3 regions of the Saccharopolyspora sp. MMCC62 genome follow, and region 2 is predicted to be linked to each of the others. Evidence: riboswitches for the same ligand, from Rfam matches in the RefSeq annotation. Region 2 holds a riboswitch; each other region holds the start of a gene.

Region 1 (4,206 bases), on a different contig from region 2:
TCACCGCCACCCGGTACTGCGCGGCCGGGTCGACGGGCGCGCCGTCGAGGGTGAGGCCGGAGACCTTCGAGCCGATCGGCGCGGACCGCGAGTACTGGTAGTGCAGCCCGGCCGACACCTGCAGCACGTTCTCGCCCTCGTCGCTCCACTGCTGTTCGAGCACGGCCTGCAGCTGCGCGCCGGTGAGCGTCATGGTCTGCATGGTGTTGCCGAACGGCTGCACGGCGAACGCCTCGCCGTAGGTGATGACGCCGTCTCCTTCGCCCGCCGGGGAGGAGGCGTGTGGCAGGTCGGCGCGCACCCCGCCCGGGTTGGTCAGCGCGAGCTGCGCCCCGGTGTCGCGGGTGGCGGCCAGCTGGGCGTCGGCGACGACGCTGCCGAGGCTGGATTCTCCGGACGGCGCCGGGGTTTTCAGCAGGTCGCCGGTGGCGGTGCCGACGGCGCGGTTCGCGATGGGCGCGGCCTTGGCGCGGGCCTCTTCGACGAGCGCGGCGGCTTCGGGGTCGGGTTCGACGTCGCGGGTGACGACCTCGTTGTGCGCGGTGCTCTGCTCCCGCACGACCTCGCGGGTGTGCCGGTCGACGCGCAGGTCCAGCACCGACAGCAGCCTGCCGTAGGAGGCGCCCTGCACGACGGGCCGCGGGGCGCCCGCCGGGTCGGTGACGGTGCAGTTGTACTGCTGGTGGCTGTGCGCGCTGAACACGGCGTCGACCTGCGGGGAGACGTTCTCGGCGATCTCGGTGGCGGGGCCGCCCGCGGCGACGTCGCAGGAGTTCGGGCCGCCGCCGGCGGCTTCGTCGCCCTGGTGCAGCAGCACGACCTGCGCCTTGATGCCGAAGCGCTCCAGCGCGTCGGAGGTGCGGTCGATGGCCTCGACCTCGTCGCCGAACCGCAGGCCGCGCACCGCTTCGGGGCTGACCACGTTCGGGAGGTCGTGCAGCGTCGCACCGATCACGCCGATCGGGACGCCGCCGGAGACCTGCACGGTGAACGGCATCAGCGCGGGAGCGCCGCCGTCCTCGAAGGTGACGTTGGCGCCGAGGTACGGGAAGCTCGCGCCGTCGAAGGAATCGCGGAACTCGCAACCGTCCTGCGGGTGGCAGCCGCCGGTCTGCAGCCGCTGGAGTTCCTGGTAGCCCTCGTCGAACTCGTGGTTGCCGACGACGTGGCCGCGGACGTCCTGCGAGTTGAGGAAGTCGACGGTGGGTTCGTCGTGGAACAGCGCGGAATTCACCGGCGAGGCGCCCACGCTGTCGCCGGCCGAGAAGACCAGCGAGTTCGGCACCTCGGCGCGCAGCCGCTGCAGGTGGGTGGCGAGGTAGGCGGCGCCGCCGGCTTCGACGGTCCGGCCGTCGTCGAGCTCGACCGTCCCGGAGGACCCGGTGGGCGGTTCGAGGTTGCCGTGCAGGTCGTTGAAGGTGATCAGCCGGACGTCGGTGGTCGCGGGCGGGTCCTGCGGTGCGGCGCCTGCGGTCGCCCCGGTGGCAGTGGCGGCGGTGGCGAGTGCGGTGGCGGCGACGGCGAGTCCGCGTCGCACGCGGTGGGCACGCATGGTTCGGTCTTCCTCCCAGGTGGTGATCTCGGGAGGCAGTCTGCCCGGCGCCGCCGACGACCACCACCGAATCCGCGTCACACCCCTCGTGCGAACTCCGCCGGGTGCGGGCAGGATGCGTCCCGGGCGTGCGCGAGCCGCTACCGAACGCGTCCGCCATCGACACCGCCACGCCGATGATGATGGGGTCCGGATCACCGTCGAACCCAAGATGTAGTGTGGCGCCCGCTGATGGTTCGCCGGTCCGACCGGCGTGACAACAGGGAACCCGGTGCGAGTCCGGGACTGCCCCGCAGCGGTGAACGGGAACGACCGCCGTCACCACCTCCCGGTGGTGCAGCACTGGACGCTCGGCGTCCGGGAAGCGACGGCCAGTAGGTCCGGTGTCGAGCACCGGTCGCCCGTGAGTCCGAAGACCTGCCATCGGTGCGCGCACGAGGGGTGCGCGCCGTCCGGGACCTCGCGGGAGGGTTGCGGGACGAGCGGTGCCGTGCGCGCCGCGGTCCTGGCGCGTTCCGAGGAGTTCCGGGCAGGTGTCCGAGCTTGCGAGGAGAGAGCCAGTGACCGAGTCCACGACCCGGCCGTCAGCAGCGACCGCGGTGGTACCGGCAGGAGTGCGGGTGCTGCGGCGCGACGGGACCGTTTCCGGTTGGGACGAAACGAAGATCTCCGTGGCGTTGACCAAGGCGTTCCTGGCGGCCGAGGGGGATTCGGCCGCATCGTCGTCGCGGTTGCACCAGATCGTCGCGGAGTTGACGGAGCAGGCGGCGCAGGGCGTGCTGCGCCACGCGGGCACCGAGGGCCTGGTGCACATCGAGCAGATCCAGGACATGGTGGAGCTGGCGCTGATGCGCGGCGGGCACCACGGCGTCGCCCGCGCCTACGTGCTCTACCGGGAGGAGCACGCGCAGGCCCGCGAGGCCGAGGTGGCTCCCGCCGAGGACGCCGCTCCCCGCCTGGAGATGACCGCGCCGGACGGCACCCGGGTGCCGCTGGACTGGGAGCGGGTGTCGACCGTCGTCGAGCAGGCCTGCGAGGGCTTGGACGACGTGCGGGCCGACCAGGTGCTGCGGGAGGTGCGGCGCAACGTCTACGACGGCATCAGCTCGGCGGAGCTGGCCGAGTCGCTGACGATGGCGGCGCGCACCTTCGTGGAGGCGGAGCCGAACTACTCGCTGGTGACGTCGCGGCTGCTGCTGGACAAGCTGCGCCGCGAGGCGCTGAGCTTCGTCGCGGGCGAGCCGACCGAGGCCGACCAGGTGCAGATGCGGGACCGCTACGCCGGTTACTTCGCCGACTACGTGCGGCGCGGCATCGAGCTGGAGCAGCTGGACCCGGAGCTGGCCCGCTTCGACCTGGAGCGGCTGGGCGCGGCGCTGGACGCCGATCGGGACATCGCGTTCGGCTTCCTCGGGTTGCAGACGCTCTACGACCGGTACCTGCTGCACGAGAACGGGGTGCGGTTCGAGCTGCCGCAGGCGTTCTTCATGCGGGTCGCGATGGGCGTGGCGCTGCGCGAGGACGACCGGGAGGCGCGGGCGATCGAGTTCTACGACCTGATCTCCTCGTTCGACTTCATGTGCTCGACGCCGACGCTGTTCAACGCGGGCACCACCCGCCCGCAGCTGTCGTCCTGCTTCCTGACCACCGTGGACGACGACCTGCACGGGATCTTCCACGGGATCAGCAACAACGCGCTGCTGTCGAAGTACGCGGGCGGGCTCGGCAACGACTGGACCCCGGTCCGCGGCACCGGCGCGCACATCAAGGGGACGAACGGTTCCTCGCAGGGCGTGGTGCCGTTCCTGAAGATCGCCAACGACACGGCGGTCGCGGTGAACCAGGGCGGCAAGCGCAAGGGCGCGGTGTGCGCGTACCTGGAGACCTGGCACGTGGACATCGAGGAGTTCCTCGACCTGCGCAAGAACACCGGCGACGACCGGCGCCGCACGCACGACATGAACACGGCGAACTGGGTGCCGGACGAGTTCCTGCGCCGGGTCGAGGCCGACGAGCCGTGGACCCTGTTCTCCCCGGACGAGGTGCCGGACCTGCACGACCTGTACGGCACCGCGTTCGCGCAGCGCTACCGGGAGTACGAGGCGGCCGCGGAGCGCGGTGAGCTGAAGGTGTTCCGCCAGGTCCGCGCGGTGGACCTGTGGCGCCGGATGCTGACGATGCTGTTCGAGACCGGGCACCCGTGGATCACGTTCAAGGACCCGTGCAACCTGCGCTCGCCGCAGCAGCACGCGGGCGTGGTGCACTCCTCGAACCTGTGCACCGAGATCACGCTGAACACCAGCGCCGACGAGGTCGCGGTGTGCAACCTCGGTTCGATCAACCTGGCGCGGCACGTCACGGCCGAGGGCCTGGACGTGGAGCGGCTGCGGCGCACCACCCGCACGGCGGTGCGGATGCTGGACAACGTCATCGACGTGAACTTCTACACGATCCCGGAGGCGCGGGCCTCGAACCTGCGGCACCGCCCGGTGGGCCTGGGCCTGATGGGCTTCTCGGACGCGCTGTTCGCGCAGCGCATCCCGATGTCCTCGCAGGCCGCGGTGGAGTTCGCGGACCTGAGCATGGAGCACATCAGCTTCCACGCGATCACCGCGTCCTCCGAGCTGGCGGCCGAGCGCGGGCGCTACGAGTCG
Region 2 (4,206 bases):
GAAGACCGCGCCCAGCAGCACCAGCTGCAGCGTGGGGTTCGCCGCGGAACCGACGAACTGCGGCAGGAACGCGAGGCTGAACAGCAGCATCTTCGGGTTGGTGATGTTGCTGAGCAGGCCCTGGAGGTACGGGCGGCTCGTGGTGGCCCCGCCGGAGAGCCCGTCGCCGGTCTCGGCGCGGGTGAGCCACAACCCGCGCACGATCATCGCCGCCAGGTAGACCAGGTACGCGGCGCCGGCCCACTTCAGCGTCGCCAGCACCGCAGGGTGGCTGGTGATCACCGCGCCGAGCCCGCAGATCACCAGCGCCACCTGCAGGACGCTCGCCGTGTGGATGCCGGCCAGCGCCCGCAGCCCGGGGCCGATGCCCTGACGCAGCGAGATCCGCAGGATCAGGAACGCGTCCACCCCGGGCGTCAGCACCACCACTGCACTGGCGAGCAGGAACGCCGGCAGGGTCGTGAAGTCCAGCAGCATGACGAGTTCGCTCCTTGCCTGGTCGACGCGCGCGCGACGGCGCCGGTGAGCGCGCGGCCCACCGGTCGAGGTTTCACCGGATCGGGGGTGATCTCGGGTCCGCGTCGTCGCGGTCACCGAAGATCTGAACTGAACGGACGGGACGAACCGGCTTCGCCGAAGCAGTGATCCGAATTTTTTCCCGCCGAAGTCCATCTTAACGAAAAATTATCAACACCTGGTGTGAGCTCGCCCTCGTCAGCCGCCGGTGATCGGACCGCTACCGTGTGCCGCCGAACGCCGCCGCACGCCCAGGAGGCCGCCGTGCCCGACCGATCCCGCCCGCTCGCCCGGATCGCCGCGGGGAGCGCGGCCGCCGCCACCGCGGCCGCCGCCGCGCTCGCCGCCCCGGCCGCCGCCGACCCCGCGCAGGAACGCGTGCTCGGCGGCGCCGACGAGCACGCCGCGCCGTGGGCGGTGGCGCTCACCGACCAGGGCGGGCGCCAGTTCTGCGGCGGCACCCTGGTCACCGAGATCAAGGTCGTCACCGCCGCGCACTGCGTCGACGGCCGGGACGCCGCCGACCTGCGCGCGGTCACCGGCCGCACCGACCTGCGCACCACCGGCGGCGCCGACACGCCCGTCGACGACGTGTGGGTGCACCCCGAATTCCGCGGCGTGACGGGCGGGCACGACGTGGCGGTGCTGACCCTGGCCGCGCCCGTGCCGGACGAGGTGTTGCCGATGGTCGGCGCCGACGAGATCGCCCGCTACCGGCCCGGCACCCCGGCGCGCGTCCACGGCTGGGGCTACACCACCGAGACCGGGCCCACCTCGGCGACGCTGCGCTCCGCCGACGTGCCGATCAGCTCGGATGCGGACTGCCGCGCCGCCTACCCCGACTACGAACCGGGGACGCGGGTCTGCGCGGGCCCGCCCGAAGGGGGCCGGGACGCGTGCGCCGGGGACTCCGGTGGGCCGCTCGTCGCCGACGGCAGGCTGATCGGCGTCGTCTCCTACGGCACCGGCTGCGGACGGCCCGGCACGCCCGGCGTGTACACCCGGATCTCCGGGGTCGCCGACGACGTCGCCGCGCGGCTCTGAATCCGCCGTCCCGCACCGCGGGACGGGCCGGCGCCACCCGGGGTTCGCGCCGCGGCGGTGCGCGGGTAGCCGTGCGCAGCACCGACCTGCCCCGAGGCTCGCGCGCCCGGTCCCGCGGGACGTGGTGTGCGCTACTTCCACCGCAGGTGACCCCGGGTGTCGTAGCCGGAATGTGATATCCCGTGGGGGTGACCCTGCAACCGCTCGCCACCGCCGTCCACCGCGCCTACACGGCCGACCTCGACGCCGAGGACTTCTACCGCATGCTCCGCTTGCGCGTGGACGTGTTCGTGGTCGAGCAGCAGTGCGCCTACCCGGAACTGGACGGCCGGGACCTGGAGACCACCACCAGGCACTTCTGGATCGACTCCGCCGACGGGTACGTGCTCGGCTACCTGCGCCTGCTCGAAGACCCCGACGGCACCTTCCGCATCGGCCGCGTCGCCACCGCCAAGGACGCCCGCGGACTCGGCCTCGGGCGCAAGCTGATGCGCGCCGCGCTCGCCGAGATCCAGCGCGCCCCCGCCGTGCTCTCCGCCCAGACCTACGCGCTGGAGTTCTACCGCGGATTCGGCTTCGAACCCTCGGGTGAGGAGTATCTCGAAGACGGCATCCCGCACGTCGACATGCACCGATACCCCGGCTCGCTGCGCTGAGCGAGCCGCGGCGGTTCCTCGCCCGTCGCGGGGATGCGACGATGCTCGCTGGTCCCAGCCAGGGCAGGTCAGGAAACCGGTGCGAATCCGGTGCGGTCGGCGCCACTGTGACCGGGGAGCGGATCTCCCCCGCGAGCCACCGGGCGCCGCCTGGGAAGGCCGGAGTTCCGCGCTGATCCGGGAGCCAGGACACTGCCTCGCCCAGGCCCAGCCGACATCGGGGCGTCCGAGACCCGAGGAAGGAACACCTGGCATGACTGCTCCCGCGAGCCCGCGGTTCCCGTTCACGGCCGTGGTCGGGCACGACGACATGCGGCTGGCGCTGCTGCTCAACGCGGTGCACCCGCGCATCGGCGGCGTGCTGGTGCGGGGGGAGAAGGGCACCGCGAAGTCGACGGTGGTGCGCGCCCTCGCATCGCTGCTGCCCGCGCTGGACGTCGTGCCCGGCTGCCGCTTCGGCTGCGAGCCGCGGCGGCCCGACCCGCAGTGCCCGGACGGGCCGCACGCCGAGGTCTCCGGGACCACCCGGCCCGCGGAACTCGTGGAACTCCCGGTCGGCGCCACCGAAGACCGGCTCGTCGGTTCCCTCGACCTCGAACGCGCGCTGACCGAAGGCGTCAGCGCCTACCAGCCCGGGCTGCTGGCCGCCGCGCACCGCGGCGTGCTCTACGTCGACGAGGTCAACCTGCTGCACGACCACCTGGTGGACCTGCTGCTGGACGCCGCCGCGATGGGGCGCGCGCACGTGGAGCGGGAAGGCGTGTCGGTGACGCATGCCGCCTCCTTCCTGCTCGTCGGCACCATGAACCCGGAAGAGGGCGAGCTGCGCCCGCAATTGCTCGACCGGTTCGGGCTGACCGTGCAGGTCGCCGCCTCCCGCGACGTCACCACCCGCACCGAAGTGGTGCGCAGGCGGCTCGCCTTCGAAGCGGACCCGGCCGGCTTCGCCGAGCAGTGGGCCGCCGAGGACGCCGCGCTCGCCCGCCGCATCGCCGACGCCCGCTCCCGCGTCGAATCGGTGCGGCTGCCCGACGCCGAACTGCGCCGGATCTCCGCGCTGTGCGCCGCTTTCGACGTGGACGGGATGCGCGCCGATCTGGTGCTCGCCCGCACCGCCGTGGCGCACGCCGCGTGGCGCGGCGCCGACGAGGTCGCCGAGGCCGATGTCGAAGCCGCGGCCCGGCTCGCGTTGCCGCACCGGCGCCGCCGCGACCCGTTCGACGAGCCCGGCGTCGAAGAGGACCAGTTGCAGCAGGCCCTCGAAGACGCCGCCCAGCACGCCGAGCAGGAACCCGCGGACGGCCAGGACTCCGGCGCGGACCAGGACTCCGGTGAGGAACCGCCGGACGGCCCCGACGACGGCCCCGGCGGAGGCGGCGGTGGCGCGCCCGACGGCGGACCGGACGACGGCCCCGACGGGCCCGGCGGCGGCGAAGCCCCCACCCCGCCGGACTCGCCCGCGCCGAACGGCGACGGCGGCTCCCGGCGCGAGGACGGCCCCGGCCAGGCCCCCGCGAACAAGCCCCCGGCCGCGCCCGCACCCGCGTTCCGCGCCCGGCTGCTCGAAGTCCCCGGCGTCGGCGAAGGCGCCCCCGGGCGGCGGTCCCGCGCCCGCTCCCGCAGCGGCCAGACCGTTCGATCATCCACAGTGGACGGTCATGGCGTGCACCTGCCCGCCACCTTGATCGCCGCCGCCCCGCACCAGCGCTCCCGCGGCCGCACCGGTCCCGGACTCGTGCTGCACCGCGACGACGTGCGGCGCTCCGTCCGCGAAGGACGCGAAGGCAACCTCGTCCTGTTCGCCGTCGACGCCTCCGGCTCGATGGCGGCCCGCGAACGGATGTCCGCCGTCAGCGGCGCCGTGCTCTCCCTGCTGCGCGACGCCTACCAGCGCCGCGACAAGGTCGGCGTCATCACCTTCCGCGGCGACCAGGCCGAACTCGCGCTGCCGCCCACCTCCTCCGTCGAGATCGCCGCCACCCGGATGCGC
Region 3 (4,206 bases), on a different contig from region 2:
ACAGCGAGGACGAGGACCTGGGCCCGGTGTGCACCGCGCACGAGCAGCTGCGGACCTCGATCGCCGACGGCGATGCCGCGCGCGCGACTGCGCTGCTCACCGCGCACCTGGCCGGCTCCGAAGAGCGGATGCTCGCCGCGCTGCAACGGATCTGGTCGACCACGTCCTGATCCCACGCGGGATCCGAGCTCCTCGCCGACGGCGGGGAGCGGGTTCCGCGCGCCCGGAACACCCCGAAAGAGGAACCATGACCGGTCACATCGTCAGCTTCTACGACCTCAACGACATCACCGAGGCCGAACTGCGCAAGCACCTGCCGGACTTGCCGGACCTGCGGATCACCGAGATCGGGCCCGAGCAGGACCCGGCCGATCACCTGGACGCGCTGGCCACCGCGACGATCGTGCTGGCCCCGCTGGAGAAGGAGCGGCGGATCGACGCCGGGCTGCTGGACGCGATGCCGCGCTGCGAGCTCGTGCAGTCCGTCGCGGTCGGCTTCGACGGCGTGGACCACCTCGCCGCCGCCGAGCGCGGCATCCCGGTGGCGAACCTGCCCGGGTTCAACGCCGACGCGGTCGCCGACTGGACCGTCGGCTCGCTGCTGTCGCTGCTGCGGCACTACGCGGCCGGGCACCGCAAGGTGGAATCCGGCGGCTGGGGGCCGGAAGGGCTGCGCGGCCGCGACCTGGCGGCGCTCACCGTCGGCATCCTCGGCTTCGGCAACATCGGCCGCGCGGTGGCCCGCCGCCTGGACGGGTTCGGCGCCCGGGTGGTGGTGCACGACCCGGTGCCGTCCGAGCCGGGGCGCGAGTACCTCCCGCTGGCGGAGGCGGTGGCCGCCGCGGACGTGCTGAGCCTGCACCTGCCGCTGAACACCGCCACCCGCGGCCTGATCGGTGACGAGCTGCTCGCGCGGATGCCCCGCGGCGGGTACGTGCTCAACGCGGGCCGCGGCGGAGTCCTCGACGAGCGGGCGCTGGTGCGGGCCCTGGACTCCGGGCGGCTGGCGGGGGCGGCGCTGGACGTGTTCGAGCAGGAACCGCTGCCCGCGGACTCGCCGTTGCGGGGGCGGGCGGACGTGCTGCTCAACCCGCACACCGCGGGCGTGACCTGGGACGCCTACCACAACCTCCGCGGCGCGCTGTTCGCGAAGCTGGGCGCCGTGCTGGCCGGGGAACGGCCCGCCGACGTCGTCAACGGGGTCGAGCCGCGGCCCCGCTGAAGTTGGCGGGTTCTCGTCATCGGGGCCTGTTTTCGGGGGCGGGGGCGCCGGTGGTCCTGGTCCGCTCGGGGCAACCGGTGCGCCGGGCCGGTCGCTCGATTCCTGGGCGGTACGGCCGAAGTCGCGTTCCTGCCGGAGGCGTCCGCTGGACGCGCGGGACATCATCAGCGCGTCCAGCGGGGAGGGCGCGAGTTCTCCGGATCGACCCGATCCGGACCGGATCAACGGCAGGCGTGATGAGTGTGAACGAGAAGGTTGCGGTGGCCCGCATCGGCGCGGTTCGGCTCGGCTCGATCGGCTTGGCCGTCGTCGCCGCGCTGTCGCTGGCAGGATGCGGCGGCGTGCAGGTCGACTCCCCGAAGGACGTCGCCGGTGAGAAGTCCTGCGACCTGGTGCCCGAGCAGACGGTGCACGAGCTGGGATTCCACCTGGGCGGCAAGGACGACGCGGGCACGTGCACCTGGAGCACCCCGCGGGACAGCGTGCGGCTGGAGGTCGGCGTGGTCGCCGACCGGTCGTTGCAGGACTTCCAGGACGAGGCCGACAAGTACTCCGACTTCGGCGAGCTGACCATCGGCGGGCACCCGGCGGTGCGCGCGAACTCCGGTGACCCGAAGGCCGACGGCACCTGCGAGCTGGTCGTGGCGGCCGCCTCGGACCAGGCGGTGTCGGCCAAGGCGAAGATCCCGAGCGGTGCCACGGCGGACCCGTGCGAGCTCGCCCAGCGGGCGCTGGACGCGGGCGTGCCTTCCTGGCCCGCGGCCTAGTCCGCGGCGCGGGGCGGGAGGTTTCGGTGGTCCCGTTTCGGTGACCGGCGCTCGCGAATCCGGCGGGCCCGCGCCCGTCGCATCCCGCGTCCGGTGGTCCCGCGCTCGGTGGTGCGGTGCCGCCGGGCGCGGGAGTCGCCGATGTCATATTCGCGGATGGCGATGCGTGCACCGGTGTCCGCCACCTGCGACGACAGCCGTTCCACCGGCCGCGGTGCGGGTTCCGCGCGGTGGCCGCGGTCTTGACATCGGACACCGGGGCTGCGAACTTCTGACCCGTTCCAACGACGGTGTGCAGGAAGCCGGTGCGAATCCGGCGCGGTCCCGCCACTGTGAGTGGGGAGTCGACCTCCATCCGAGCCACTGCCGGTTCCCGGCGGGAAGGCCGGAGGCCGGCGCCGATCCACGAGCCAGGAGACTGGCACCGTCGTGCCGATTCGTGCGGGGTCGCGGAGCCCCGGAGGAGGTACGTGGTGTCGCGCATCGCCGCATCGCGCCGGGAGATCCGGCGCATCGTCCACATCGGACATTAGTCGTCCCCGCGGGTTCGTCCCGCCGCTGTGCGTTCCGTTCCGGTTCCTGCTCGGGGAGACACGTGCGTCCTGCCACCACTGAACGATCCTATGTGGACTCGCTGGTCGAGTCCGCGCTGTCCGGCCACTTCCGCGATGCGGGCGGGAACGGCCCGGCGGAGCTCTCCGCCGCCGTCGCGTTCCTGACCGTGCAGGCCGCCCGGCACACCGGTCGCGGCACCGGGTACGTCAACACCGTGCTCAGCGTCCGGGTGGGCGAGGCCGTCGGCTCCTGCGCGGTCGAACCCGGTTCCCTCGACGAGGAAGCGGTGCGCCAGGTCGTGGGCCGCCCCGTGGACGAACTGCTGCGGCACCCGCTGCTGCCGGTGCGGGTCGCCGCCCTCGACGCCTACCTCGCCGCCCGCACTTCGCACGCCGCGCACCCGCTGTCCCGGCAGGTGGTGATCCCCGCGGGCGATTCACTGGCCAAGTCCACCGCCCGCGCCCGTGCGGTCGCCGCGATCACCGCGGTCCCCGACGGCGGCCGGGTCGCGGTGATCGGCGTGGTGAACTCGCTGCTCGCCGCGCTGCGGGACCGCGGGCTCGACTACGCGCCCTGCGACCTCAAGGGCGGCCGCACCGAGTGGGACGAGCCGATCAGCACCGACCACGCCGCCGCGATCGACGGCGCGGACGCGGTGCTGGCCTCCGGCATGGTCCTCGGCAACGGCACCTTCGACGACATCGCCGCGGCCTGCGCGGCCCGCGACCTGCCGCTGACCCTGTTCGCGCAGACCGGGTCCGCGGTGCTGCGGGAACTGGTCGGCGGCCCGGTGCGCGCGCTGTCCGCCGAGCCGTACCCGTTCTTCTGGCTCTCCGGCGAGGCCACCACCGTGCACACCTTCCAAGCCGCCCGCGCCACCGAGGTCGTGCGGTGACGGGTCGCGCGCCCGCCCGCTGCGACTCGCCCCTGGACCTGATCGGCGGTACCCCGCTGCTGCGGGTCACCGCGCCGATCTCGTTCCCGCACCCGGGGTTCTGGGCGAAGCTGGAGAGCGCCGCGCCGGGCGGCATGAAGGCCCGCGCCGCGCACGCCATGCTCACCGGCGCCCGCGCCCGCGGCGAACTGCGGCCCGGCGGCACGGTCGTCGAATCCACCAGCGGAACCCTGGGCATCGGACTGGCCTACGTCGGAGCGGCGCTGGGCCACCCGGTGGTCGTGGTGGCCGACGCGGAGCTCGACGCGCAGACCCGCGCGCTGCTCACCGCGCACGGGGTGCGGGTGGAGCTGGTGCGCGCACCGCACCCGGTGGGCGGCTGGCAGCGCGCGCGGCTGGACCGGGTCCGGGAGCTGCTGGCCGAACTGCCCGGCGCGTACTGGCCGGACCAGTACGGCAATCCGGACAACGTCCGCGGTTACCGCGCGCTCGGCCACGAACTGCTCGACCAGCTGCCCGACGCGGAAGCGGTGGTGTGCAGCGTCGGCACCGGCGGGCACAGCGCGGGCATCGCGCAGGTGCTGCGCGAACGCGCCCCCGGGGTGCGGCTGGTCGGGGTGGACGCGGCGGGCTCCACGGTGTTCGGCGATCCGGTGGCAAAGCGCGTGATGCGCGGCCTCGGCAGCAGCATCCACCCCGGCAACGTGGACTACCCGGCGTTCGACGAGGTGCACCTGGTCGGTGCCGCGGAGGCCGTCGCCGCCTGC

Evidence for each region. A riboswitch is a leader RNA that binds a small molecule or an ion and turns the genes downstream of it on or off. The one in region 2 is predicted to bind cobalamin.
Region 1: linked by a shared signal. The riboswitch ahead of AC29IT_RS08730 (ribonucleoside-diphosphate reductase subunit alpha) and the one ahead of AC29IT_RS23850 (putative cobaltochelatase) in region 2 are both predicted to bind cobalamin.
Region 3: linked by a shared signal. The riboswitch ahead of AC29IT_RS03335 (hypothetical protein) and the one ahead of AC29IT_RS23850 (putative cobaltochelatase) in region 2 are both predicted to bind cobalamin.

What each region holds. Positions count from the first base shown of each region.
Region 1 covers NZ_JBYKCM010000003.1:245,714-249,919, reverse strand. The annotation lists gene AC29IT_RS08735 (bifunctional metallophosphatase/5'-nucleotidase) at 1-1,552, opposite strand, end outside; cobalamin riboswitch at 1,768-1,991, shown strand; gene AC29IT_RS08730 (ribonucleoside-diphosphate reductase subunit alpha) at 2,113-4,206, shown strand, end outside.
Region 2 covers NZ_JBYKCM010000011.1:68,543-72,748, forward strand. The annotation lists gene AC29IT_RS23835 (LysE family translocator) at 1-477, opposite strand, end outside; gene AC29IT_RS23840 (S1 family peptidase) at 781-1,560, shown strand; gene AC29IT_RS23845 (GNAT family N-acetyltransferase) at 1,749-2,216, shown strand; cobalamin riboswitch at 2,286-2,411, shown strand; gene AC29IT_RS23850 (putative cobaltochelatase) at 2,470-4,206, shown strand, end outside.
Region 3 covers NZ_JBYKCM010000001.1:740,435-744,640, reverse strand. The annotation lists gene AC29IT_RS03350 (GntR family transcriptional regulator) at 1-170, shown strand, start outside; gene AC29IT_RS03345 (2-hydroxyacid dehydrogenase) at 248-1,222, shown strand; gene AC29IT_RS03340 (DUF3558 family protein) at 1,465-1,989, shown strand; cobalamin riboswitch at 2,263-2,430, shown strand; gene AC29IT_RS03335 (hypothetical protein) at 2,615-3,439, shown strand; gene AC29IT_RS03330 (PLP-dependent cysteine synthase family protein) at 3,436-4,206, shown strand, end outside.